3 regions of the Blautia sp. AF32-4BH genome follow, and region 3 is predicted to be linked to each of the others. Evidence: predicted binding sites of a transcription regulator. Region 3 holds the regulator's gene; each other region holds the start of a gene.
The links. The regulator Rex, encoded in region 3, represses fermentation and respiration genes when NADH is low (regulators of the CRP and FNR family bind a similar motif). The targets are predictions, from matches to a motif close to ATTGTTAANTANTTAACAAT.
Positions count from the first base shown of each region.

Region 1: gap (type I glyceraldehyde-3-phosphate dehydrogenase) is a predicted target of Rex. The motif match lies at 1,769-1,788, and genes of this name have one in related genera.
Region 2: DWZ44_RS16825 (iron-sulfur cluster assembly scaffold protein) is a predicted target of Rex. The motif match lies at 1,591-1,610, and genes of this name have one in related genera.

Region 1 covers NZ_QTVL01000001.1:94,098-97,376, forward strand. The annotation lists gene mnmA (tRNA 2-thiouridine(34) synthase MnmA) at 1-776, shown strand, start outside; gene DWZ44_RS00495 (histidinol-phosphatase HisJ family protein) at 773-1,573, shown strand; gene gap (type I glyceraldehyde-3-phosphate dehydrogenase) at 1,838-2,851, shown strand; gene DWZ44_RS00505 (phosphoglycerate kinase) at 3,066-3,279, shown strand, end outside.
Region 2 covers NZ_QTVL01000021.1:29,267-32,545, forward strand. The annotation lists gene DWZ44_RS16820 (GGGtGRT protein) at 1-753, opposite strand, end outside; gene DWZ44_RS16825 (iron-sulfur cluster assembly scaffold protein) at 779-1,471, opposite strand; gene DWZ44_RS16830 (acyltransferase) at 1,696-2,361, opposite strand; gene DWZ44_RS16835 (DNA topoisomerase) at 2,410-3,279, opposite strand, start outside.
Region 3 covers NZ_QTVL01000001.1:398,784-402,062, reverse strand. The annotation lists gene DWZ44_RS01915 (NAD(P)H-hydrate dehydratase) at 13-1,521, opposite strand; gene DWZ44_RS01910 (redox-sensing transcriptional repressor Rex) at 1,611-2,267, opposite strand; gene DWZ44_RS01905 (ABC-F family ATP-binding cassette domain-containing protein) at 2,422-3,279, shown strand, end outside.

The DNA.
Region 1 (3,279 bases), 300 kb from region 3:
GCTATGTGAAATGGGAAGCGTTGCTTCAGCGCAGTCTTTCCATTGGAGCGGACTACATTGCGACCGGACATTATGCAAGAATCGAACAGCTTGCCAATGGACGGTATGCGATTGCAAATTCGGTAACAGCGGCAAAAGACCAGACGTATGCACTGTATAATCTGACCCAGGAGCAGCTTTCGCATACGCTGATGCCGGTCGGAGACTACACAAAAGATCAGATTCGTGAGATTGCAGCAAAAATCGGTCTTCCGGTAGCAAAAAAGAAGGATTCCCAGGAAATCTGCTTCGTGCCGGATCAGGATTACGCTTCCTTTATCCAGAACGAGACAGGAATCGTGGCACCGAAAGGCAATTTCGTGAATACAAAGGGTGAAATCCTCGGTACCCATGAGGGGATTACCCATTACACCGTAGGACAGCGCCGCGGACTCGGCCTTCCGATGGGACACCGCGTGTTCGTACTGGAAATCCGTCCGGAGACGAACGAGGTTGTGGTCGGCGAAAATGAAGAGGTTTTCGCAAAAGTAGTAAAAGCAAACAAAGTAAACTATATGGCAATTCCGCCGCTGGAACTTGGAGAAGAGCTCTCCTGCACCGCAAAAATCCGGTACGGGCACAAAGGCTCCCCGTGCGTGATCAAACGGACCGGGGAAGATGAGATTACCTGTACCTTCCCGGACGGCGTGCGTGCTCCGACACCGGGACAGGCTGTTGTCTTCTACGTGGACGGCTGTGTCGGCGGAGGCGGAACGATTACGGAGGCCGAAAGATGAAAATAGCGGACTGTCATATGCACAGTTTCTTTTCAAGTGACAGCGAAGCACCAACAGAAGAGATGGTAAAACGGGCAGTCGAGCTGGGACTTCCGGCAATCTGCCTGACGGATCACTACGATATGGATTACAGTACCGGCGAGTTCCAGCTCGATACACCGGCATATGCGGCAAAAATCCGGGAACTGCAGGAAAAATACTACGACAGAATCGATATCCGATTCGGCGTGGAACTGGGACTGCAGCTCCACTTAAAAGAACGGATGGAAGAGTATGTAAATGCGTGGCCGTTCGACTATGTGATCGGATCCATGCATGTCATTGACGGAAAAGACCCCTATTATGAGGATGCTTTCCCGGACTGGACAGCAGAAGAGCTGTACCGGGCGTATTTTCGGGCTACAGCAGAAAATATCCGGTTCTTCCACAATTTCCAGACGCTTGGTCATCTGGATTATGTGGTACGCTACTGCAGAGAAAAGGGAAAAGATTACAGCTACCGCGCATTTGCGGACGAGATCGATACCATTTTAAAAGAGCTGATTCAGTACGATATCGCGCTGGAAATCAACACCGGCGGCTACAAGGCAGGCCTTGGCGTGCCGAATCCGACGCCGGATGTTATCAGAAGATACTGGGAACTGGGCGGCGAAAAGATCACCTTCGGTGCCGATGCCCACAAACCGGAACATATAGCGTTTCATTTCGCGGACGCGGCAGCCATCGCGCAGGAAGCCGGATTCCGGTACTACGTGCGGTTTAAAGAGAAGAAGCCGGAATATCTGCCGATCCAATAGAAAACGCGCAGGAAAAGCCGGAAAAAAGCCCCAGAAAGGCTGGATTCCGGCTTTTTCTGCAATAGACGGATCTTTCGAAATTTTGCAGAAATACGGATCGGCATCCGGCCTCTTCACAAATTTTAGAAATAATTTCGTATTTTCTTGAAAATAGAACTTGAATTTTCCGACGAAATTAGGTATTATACAGATAAGGTTGATGTTTCTTTAACAAAGTACAGAGACTCAAAATTAAAATTCACTTTTTAGGAGGAATTGAAAATCATGGCAGTAAAAGTAGCAATCAATGGTTTTGGCCGTATCGGACGTCTTGCATTCAGACAGATGTTTGGAGCAGAAGGTTATGAAGTAGTAGCAATCAACGATTTAACATCCCCGAAGATGTTAGCTCATCTGTTAAAATATGACTCTTCTCAGGGAAAATATGCTCTGGCTGATACCGTAACATCCGATGAAGATTCCATCACAGTAGATGGCAAAAACATCAAAATCTATGCTTTCCCGGATGCTAACAACTGCCCATGGGGAGAGCTTGGCGTAGACGTAGTTCTGGAGTGCTCCGGATTCTACACCTCCAAAGCAAAAGCTCAGGCACACATCAATGCAGGTGCTCGTAAAGTAGTTATCTCCGCTCCGGCTGGTAACGACCTTCCGACCATCGTTTACAATGTAAACCATGAGACCCTGACAGCAGACGATAACATCATCTCCGCTGCATCCTGCACCACAAACTGCCTTGCACCTATGGCAAAAGCTCTGAACGAACTGGCTCCGATTAAATCCGGTATCATGGTTACTATCCATGCTTACACTGGAGATCAGATGACTCTGGACGGACCGCAGAGAAAAGGCGATCTGAGAAGATCCCGTGCAGCTGCAGTTAACATCGTTCCAAACAGCACAGGTGCTGCAAAAGCAATCGGCCTTGTTATTCCGGAACTGAACGGCAAACTGATCGGTTCTGCACAGCGTGTTCCAACCCCAACCGGTTCTACCACAATCCTTACAGCAGTTGTAGAAGGAACTGTAACTGTTGACGAGATCAACGCAAAAATGAAAGCATCTGCAACCGAGTCCTTCGGATACAACACAGATGAAATCGTATCCAGCGACATCGTTGGTATGAGATATGGTTCTCTGTTCGATGCAACTCAGACCATGGTTCTTCCGCTGGACAACGGAACAACAGAGGTACAGGTTGTTTCTTGGTATGATAACGAGAACTCCTACACAAGCCAGATGGTTCGTACCATCAAATACTTCAGCGAGTTAGCATAATTTAACAAACTGAACGGCAAAATTTCAGAGCCCAAAGGGTCCGGTCTGTTAAGGACCGGACCCTTTTTGCGAATGCGGCGGAAAAATACGGCACAAAAACAGCCCTTTTCCGTGTGCAAAAATTATAAACTGCATTTTTAAATAAGGACCGCGATGCCGCAAAAACAAAGAAACGGCGCGGCAGATGCAGTTGGATATATGGAGGGAAACGCCCATGTTAAACAAAAAAACCGTAGATGATATCAACGTAAAAGGAAAAAGAGTCCTTGTAAGATGCGACTTCAACGTTCCGCTGATCGATGGAAAAATCACAGATGAGAACCGTCTGGTAGCTGCTCTTCCGACGATCAAAAAACTGATCGCTGACGGCGGAAAAGTAATTCTCTGCTCTCATCTTGGAAAACCGAAAGGAGAACCAAAACCAGAGC
Region 2 (3,279 bases), on a different contig from region 3:
TTTACCAGCTTCGATACGCTCTTTTTTGTAGGTACCTGCAACTGGATGCTGGAAACGAGTCGGGTTGGTGGAGTTTCCGGTGATGGAAACGTCAACGTTCTCTTTCCACATGATAGCAACGCCTTCGCGAACGTCGTTAGCGCCGTAGCAGTTAACTTTCGCACGCGGTCCATCGGAGTATGCTTTTCTGAATACTTCTTTCAGTTCTCCGGTGTAGTAGTCATATTCAGTCTCTACATAAGTAAAGCCGTTGATACGAGCGATGATCTGAGCAGCGTCTTTTCCAAGACCGTTCAGGATAACACGCAGAGGTTTCTGACGTACTTTGTTTGCTTTTTCAGCGATACCGATAGCACCCTCAGCAGCTGCGAAGGACTCATGTCCAGCCAGGAATGCGAAGCACTCGGTGTCCTCTTCCAGAAGCATTTTACCAAGGTTACCATGGCCAAGACCAACTTTACGCTGATCTGCTACAGAACCCGGGATACAGAAGGACTGAAGTCCCTCACCGATTGCTGCAGCAGCTTCAGAAGCTTTGCGGCATCCTTTTTTGATTGCGATTGCTGCGCCTACAGTGTAAGCCCATTTTGCATTCTCGAAGCAGATTGGCTGAATGCCTTCGATCATTTTGTATACATCAAGGCCAGCAGCTTTTGTAACTTCTGCAGCTTCTTCGATGGAGTTGATTCCGTACTCAGCAAGCTTAGCCAGAATCTGTTTCTCTCTTCTTTCATATGATTCAAATAAAGCCATTTTCCTATCCTCCTAAATTATCTGATTACTCTTTTCTCGGGTCAACGATCTTAACAGCATCAGCAACACGTCCGTACTGTCCGCTTGCTTTTTCGAAAGCTGTGTTTGCATCATCGCCGGCTTTGATGAAGTCCATCATCTTTCCGAAGTTGATGAATTTGTAACCGATAATCTCATCATCTGCATCCAGAGCGATACCTGTTACATAACCGTCGGTCATCTCCAGGTAACGAGGTCCTTTTGCAAGAGTTCCGTACATGGTACCAACCTGGGAACGAAGTCCTTTACCAAGGTCTTCCAGGCCTGCGCCTACAACCAGTCCGTCCTCGGAGAATGCACTCTGGCTTCTTCCGTAAACGATCTGCAGGAAGAGCTCTCTCATAGCAGTATTGATAGCATCACACACAAGGTCAGTATTTAGAGCCTCAAGGATGGTAAGTCCTGGCAGAATCTCAGATGCCATAGCTGCAGAATGAGTCATTCCTGAACATCCGATAGTCTCAACGAGAGCTTCCTGGATAACGCCCTCTTTTACGTTCAGAGTCAGTTTGCAGGTACCCTGCTGCGGTGCGCACCAGCCAATACCGTGAGTGAATCCGGAAATGTCTTTGATTTCTTTTGCTTTTACCCATTTTGCTTCCTCCGGAATCGGAGCTGCACCGTGATGCACGCCCTGGGCAACCGGACACATCATTTCTACTTCGTGTGAATAAGTCATTGTTAAACTCCTTTCAAATATGTACTTATTTGAGCTTTTGTCTTTCGAACGGACTGTTTCCAGCCTGTTCACAGACCTATGGTTATTGTCTCACAAAATTGGTCATTCGTCCAGCATATTTTGATAAAAAATTGCAAAGACCACCGGAAAACGATAAAATTTCCGACGGTCTTTTAAATCAATCGGTTTGGTTTTCTCTCGATAAAAGAAAATTTTTTTAATTATCAGATTTTTTTGATAATTTCTTTCGCATTCTTAAAAATATGACCTGACGGGATCACACCGCGAACACAGGAGAGTGGATAAATGTTGGAATTTCTTCCGACAACCGTTCCCGGGTTCAATACGCTGTTACAGCCGACCTCAACTTCATCGCCGAGCATCGCACCGAATTTTTTCAGTCCGGTTTCGATCTGTTCATCTGCGCCTTTGACAACAACGAGCTTCTTATCGGATTTTACATTGGAAGTAATGGAACCGGCACCCATATGGGCTTTGTATCCAAGAACAGAGTCGCCGACATAGTTGTAATGCGGAACCTGTACTTTATTAAAGAGAATGACATTTTTCAGTTCGGTGGAGTTTCCAACGACAGCGCCTTCGCCGACGATGGCGTTTCCGCGGATAAAGGCACACTGACGGATCTCAGCGCCTTTTCCAATGATGCATGGGCCGTTAATGGAAGCGGTCGGTGCGATCACGGCATCTTTTGCGATCCAGACATTTTCGCCGCGTTTTTCGTATTCTGCCGGATCGAGTGTTTCGCCGAGTTCAAGAATAAAATCTTTAATGAGCGGAAGCACTTCCCATGGATACGTTTTGCCTTCAAAGATTTTTGCGGCAATGGTCTGGGTTAAATCATAAAGTTCAGAAATGGTTGCATCTTTCATGCGTGATTCATCCTTTCTTGTTTTAGTTCCTGTTTATCTTACCACATTTCAGGAGTTCTGTGCGCCTTTTTTTCCGGCGGTGGAATAGGACTTTGCAGAGGAGTCTTCTGCAGCGGTACGTTTCCCGGTACGGGAGCGCGTGGAAGAGGCTTTTCTGTAATACGGCGCGGACGCATCAAAGCTGCTCTTTAGCTGGAACTGATTCCGCAGCTGCTTCACATTTACCGTGTGGCGTGTCACAAAGTTTTCCAGTTTTCCCATATATTCCTCGGAGGTAATGGAGCCTTCCGCTACATAGGTAAGTCCCTTTTCCCAGCTTGCCGTCAGCTCCGGATTCAGAAGCGGGCGGATCGACTGGTGTACGACGTCGTAGATCATTTCGCCAAGCTGTGTCGGGGTGATAACCTGCGTCTTTTTGTTCAGAGCAAGATATTTGATAAAGACAAGCTTTTTCAGAATCTCAGCACGCGTCGCACTCGTTCCGATGCCGCTTCCCTTAATCTGTTCGCGCAGCTCCTCGTCTTCAATGAGCTGTCCGGCATTTTCCATTGCAAGGATCATCGAACCGGAGGTGTAGCGTTTTGGCGGAGAGGTTTCTCCTTCCTTGATAGAAAGGCCGAGAAGATTCAGCTCGCTGCCTTTCTGCAGCTGGGACAGCGCTGCAAGAAAAGAGGGATCGCAAGTCGTCTCGTCCTCCTTTCTGCCCTCGTCGTCCTCCTCTTTCTTACGGAAGAAAGAATACTGCATGGCTTTTAAATAGCCCTCCTGCACGAGAACGCGGAAGTTGGAGAAAAACTGCTCGCCGCCGATTTCGGTGACAAGAGCAACTTTCTGATAGACCGCCGGCGGATAGAAGATACCGAGAAAACGGCGGACAATTGTCTCATAAACTTTTGCGGAGAGTTCCGAGAGGTTCCG
Region 3 (3,279 bases):
GATCTGCTTTGCTCAGATTGACTGCAATCCTCTGATAATCTCGGATGCTGTTACATAGGAAGCACTGCTTTTTTCTTCCGCAGCCTCTCCCGCCTTTCCATGCGCATATGCCGCCAGTGCCGCTGTTTTGGCAAGGCTGATTTTTTTCTCGTTTTTTTCACACTGACGTTTTGCTGCAAAGGCGCCTGTGATTCCCGCGAGCACATCGCCGCTTCCCGCCGTCGCAAGCGCACTGCTTCCGCTTGTGTTTATGTAATACTGCTCACGCCCTTCCTCTGCTGTCACGGTTACGGAATCCTTTCGTACACAGCAGGCCTGGTATTTTTCGGCTGCCCTTCCGGCGCTTCCTGCCGGGTCACGCTGGCATTCTGCAATGGTCATGTGCAGCAGCCGTGCAAGCTCTCCTACATGAGGCGTTAAAATTTTTTCTGCCCGGCAGCCCGAAAGAATCTCTGCATCTTCTGCAATCAGGTTCAGCGCATCTGCATCCAGAACAAGAGGAACTTCTGTGTGCTGCACCGTAAAAACGAGCAGTTCTTTTGCCGTCCGGCTTTTGGAAAGTCCCGGTCCCGCAACAACAGCGTCCGCCCAGGCGAGATCCTGCAGCAGGGCTTCTTCCGGAAGCGGCTCATCCTCCTTCCAGAAATCCGCCATTGCTTCCGGCAGGGCACAGAAAAGCGGCGTACGGTTTCTTTCCTCTGTCACAACCTTTACCATGCCGGCACCGGATGCAAGGACTGCCCTGGCACACAAAACAGCGGCTCCGCACATGGCACCGGAACCGGCAAGTACCAGCACCTTTCCGAAGGTTCCCTTATTTCCCATCGGCGTGCGGGTAAGAAACCGGTCCAGATCTTCTTTTTCCACTGAACCGTACCAGGGCGTCTCCTCTTCTCCTGCATCAAAGCCGATTCCGATATCACGGACCAGGACCTCTCCGGCATATCGTTTTCCGGGATCAAAGAGAAGCCCTGGCTTTGCACAGGCAAATGTCACCGTGGCTCTGGCTTTCACCGCCGCATCAAGGACCTCTCCGGTATCCGTGTGGATCCCCGAAGGGATGTCCACGGCAAGAACAGGAACACCGCTTGCGCAGATTGCTTCCACTACCCTCCGGTACTCCCCTGCCAGCGGACGGGATACGCCAATTCCAAAGATGGCATCTATGATAACAGTATATTCCCGGAAATCCGGATTCTTAACCTCACGGACCCCATAATTTTCCGCAATTTTCTTCTGTGCTCTCATGCCTTCACTGTATTTTTCCGGATTTCCAAGACAGAACAGTTCCGCATCCACCCCTTTCGTCTTTAAAATCCGTGCAATTGCCGCACCGTCCCCTCCATTATTTCCGGGACCGCACACAGCAAGGACTTTTCCTGTATCCCATGTTCCATTTTGAAGCTCCTCCACGCAGGACAGCGCTGCGCGCTCCATCAGTACCAGGGACGGTATCCCCATGGTTTCGATCGTATTGCGGTCTGCCTGCTTCATCTGTGCTGCTGTAAGAATCCGTTTCATCGCTTTTCCTCCTTTTCCTGCCTTATCCGGAAAGTGAACAGAAAAAGTCTCCGGTTTCCCGAAGACTCTCCTGCTTTTGTTTTGGTTTCTTAATTGTTCTTTGGATGCTCCGCCTCATATCTGGTCAGATTGTAGGAGAGACGCATCAGACTTTCGGAAAGATGGACGTTCTCGACGATCACATCTTTCGGAAGTTTTAAGTTTAGATCGGTATGTGCAAAATTCCAGATTGCTTTTACACCGTTGTCCACGAGAATCTCTGCCATCTCTACCGCTTTTGCTTTTGGCAGTGTCAAAGCCGCAATCTCTACATGGTGTTCCTTGATAAATTCCGGAAGCTCGTCCGCCATGCGGATTTCAATTCCGCGCACGGAGATTCCTTTTAATACCGGGTTGACGTCAAAAATACCGACCGTTTTGAATCCGCTTCTTTCAAAGGCCGCATAATTAGCAAGCGCCTGTCCCAGATTTCCGGCTCCGACAAAAATCATATTGTGGACTCTGTCCAGACCTAAAATTTTTCCAATCTCGCTGTACAGATACCGCACGTTATAACCATACCCCTGCTGGCCGAAGCCGCCGAAATTATTTAAATCCTGGCGAATCTGGGAAGCTGTCACTTTCATCCGCTCGCTCAGCTCACCGGAAGAGATCCGTTCTACTCCGTCCTCCAGCAATTCGCCCAGGTAACGATAATATCTAGGAAGTCTTTTGATAACTGCCCGCGAAATTCCTTTTTCTTCCAAGATAAATTCCTCCTTATTTACACCTGCATATATTCATATTATATATGGTTGATAGAAAATTGTCAAAGATTTCTTGAAATTTTGTGTATTACTCTCTATAATAAGGATGGTGTATTATGTCAAAATACAGAAATATGTTATCTGGAGGAACCACATGATTCTTGCATGTCAGAATATCTCGAAAGCATTCGGGACAACGGAAATTATCAAAAATGCATCTTTTCATATAGAAGAACGCGAAAAAGCCGCACTGGTCGGCATCAACGGCGCCGGAAAATCGACGCTGTTAAAAATCATCATCGGCGAAATGAGGGCCGATGAGGGAGAGGTCATCCTCTCCAAAGGAAAGACGATGGGCTATCTCGCCCAGCATCAGGATCTGACCGGACACCTTTCCATTTACCAGGAAGTGCTGACCGCGAAACAGAATCTGATCGATATGGAGGAACGCCTCCGTCAGATGGAAAGTGATATGAATACAAAATCCGGTACAGAGCTGGATGAACTTCTTTCCACCTACACCCGCCTCTCCCATACCTTTGAACTGGAAAACGGATACGCGTACCGCAGTGAAGTCGTCGGTGTTTTAAAAGGTCTTGGCTTTTCCGAGAGCGATTTTGAAAAACAGGTGGACTCCCTCTCCGGCGGTCAGAAGACCCGCGTGGCACTTGGTAAACTGCTGCTCACCAAACCGGACATCATTCTGCTCGACGAGCCGACCAACCACCTCGATATGGACTCGATCTCCTGGCTCGAAACGTATCTTTTAAATTACAGCGGAGCCGTCCTGATCGTCTCCCATGACCGTTACTTTCTCGACCGCGTTGTCACAAAAGTCGTTGAAGTGGACAATAAAAAAGTAACAACTTTTGAGGGAAACTATACCGCCTACAGTCAGAAAAAAGCAATGCTCCGTGAAGCCGCTTACCATGCCTGGGTCAACCAGCAGCAGGAAATCCACCATCAGGAAGAAGTCATTGCAAAGCTGAAATCTTTCAACCGCGAGAAATCC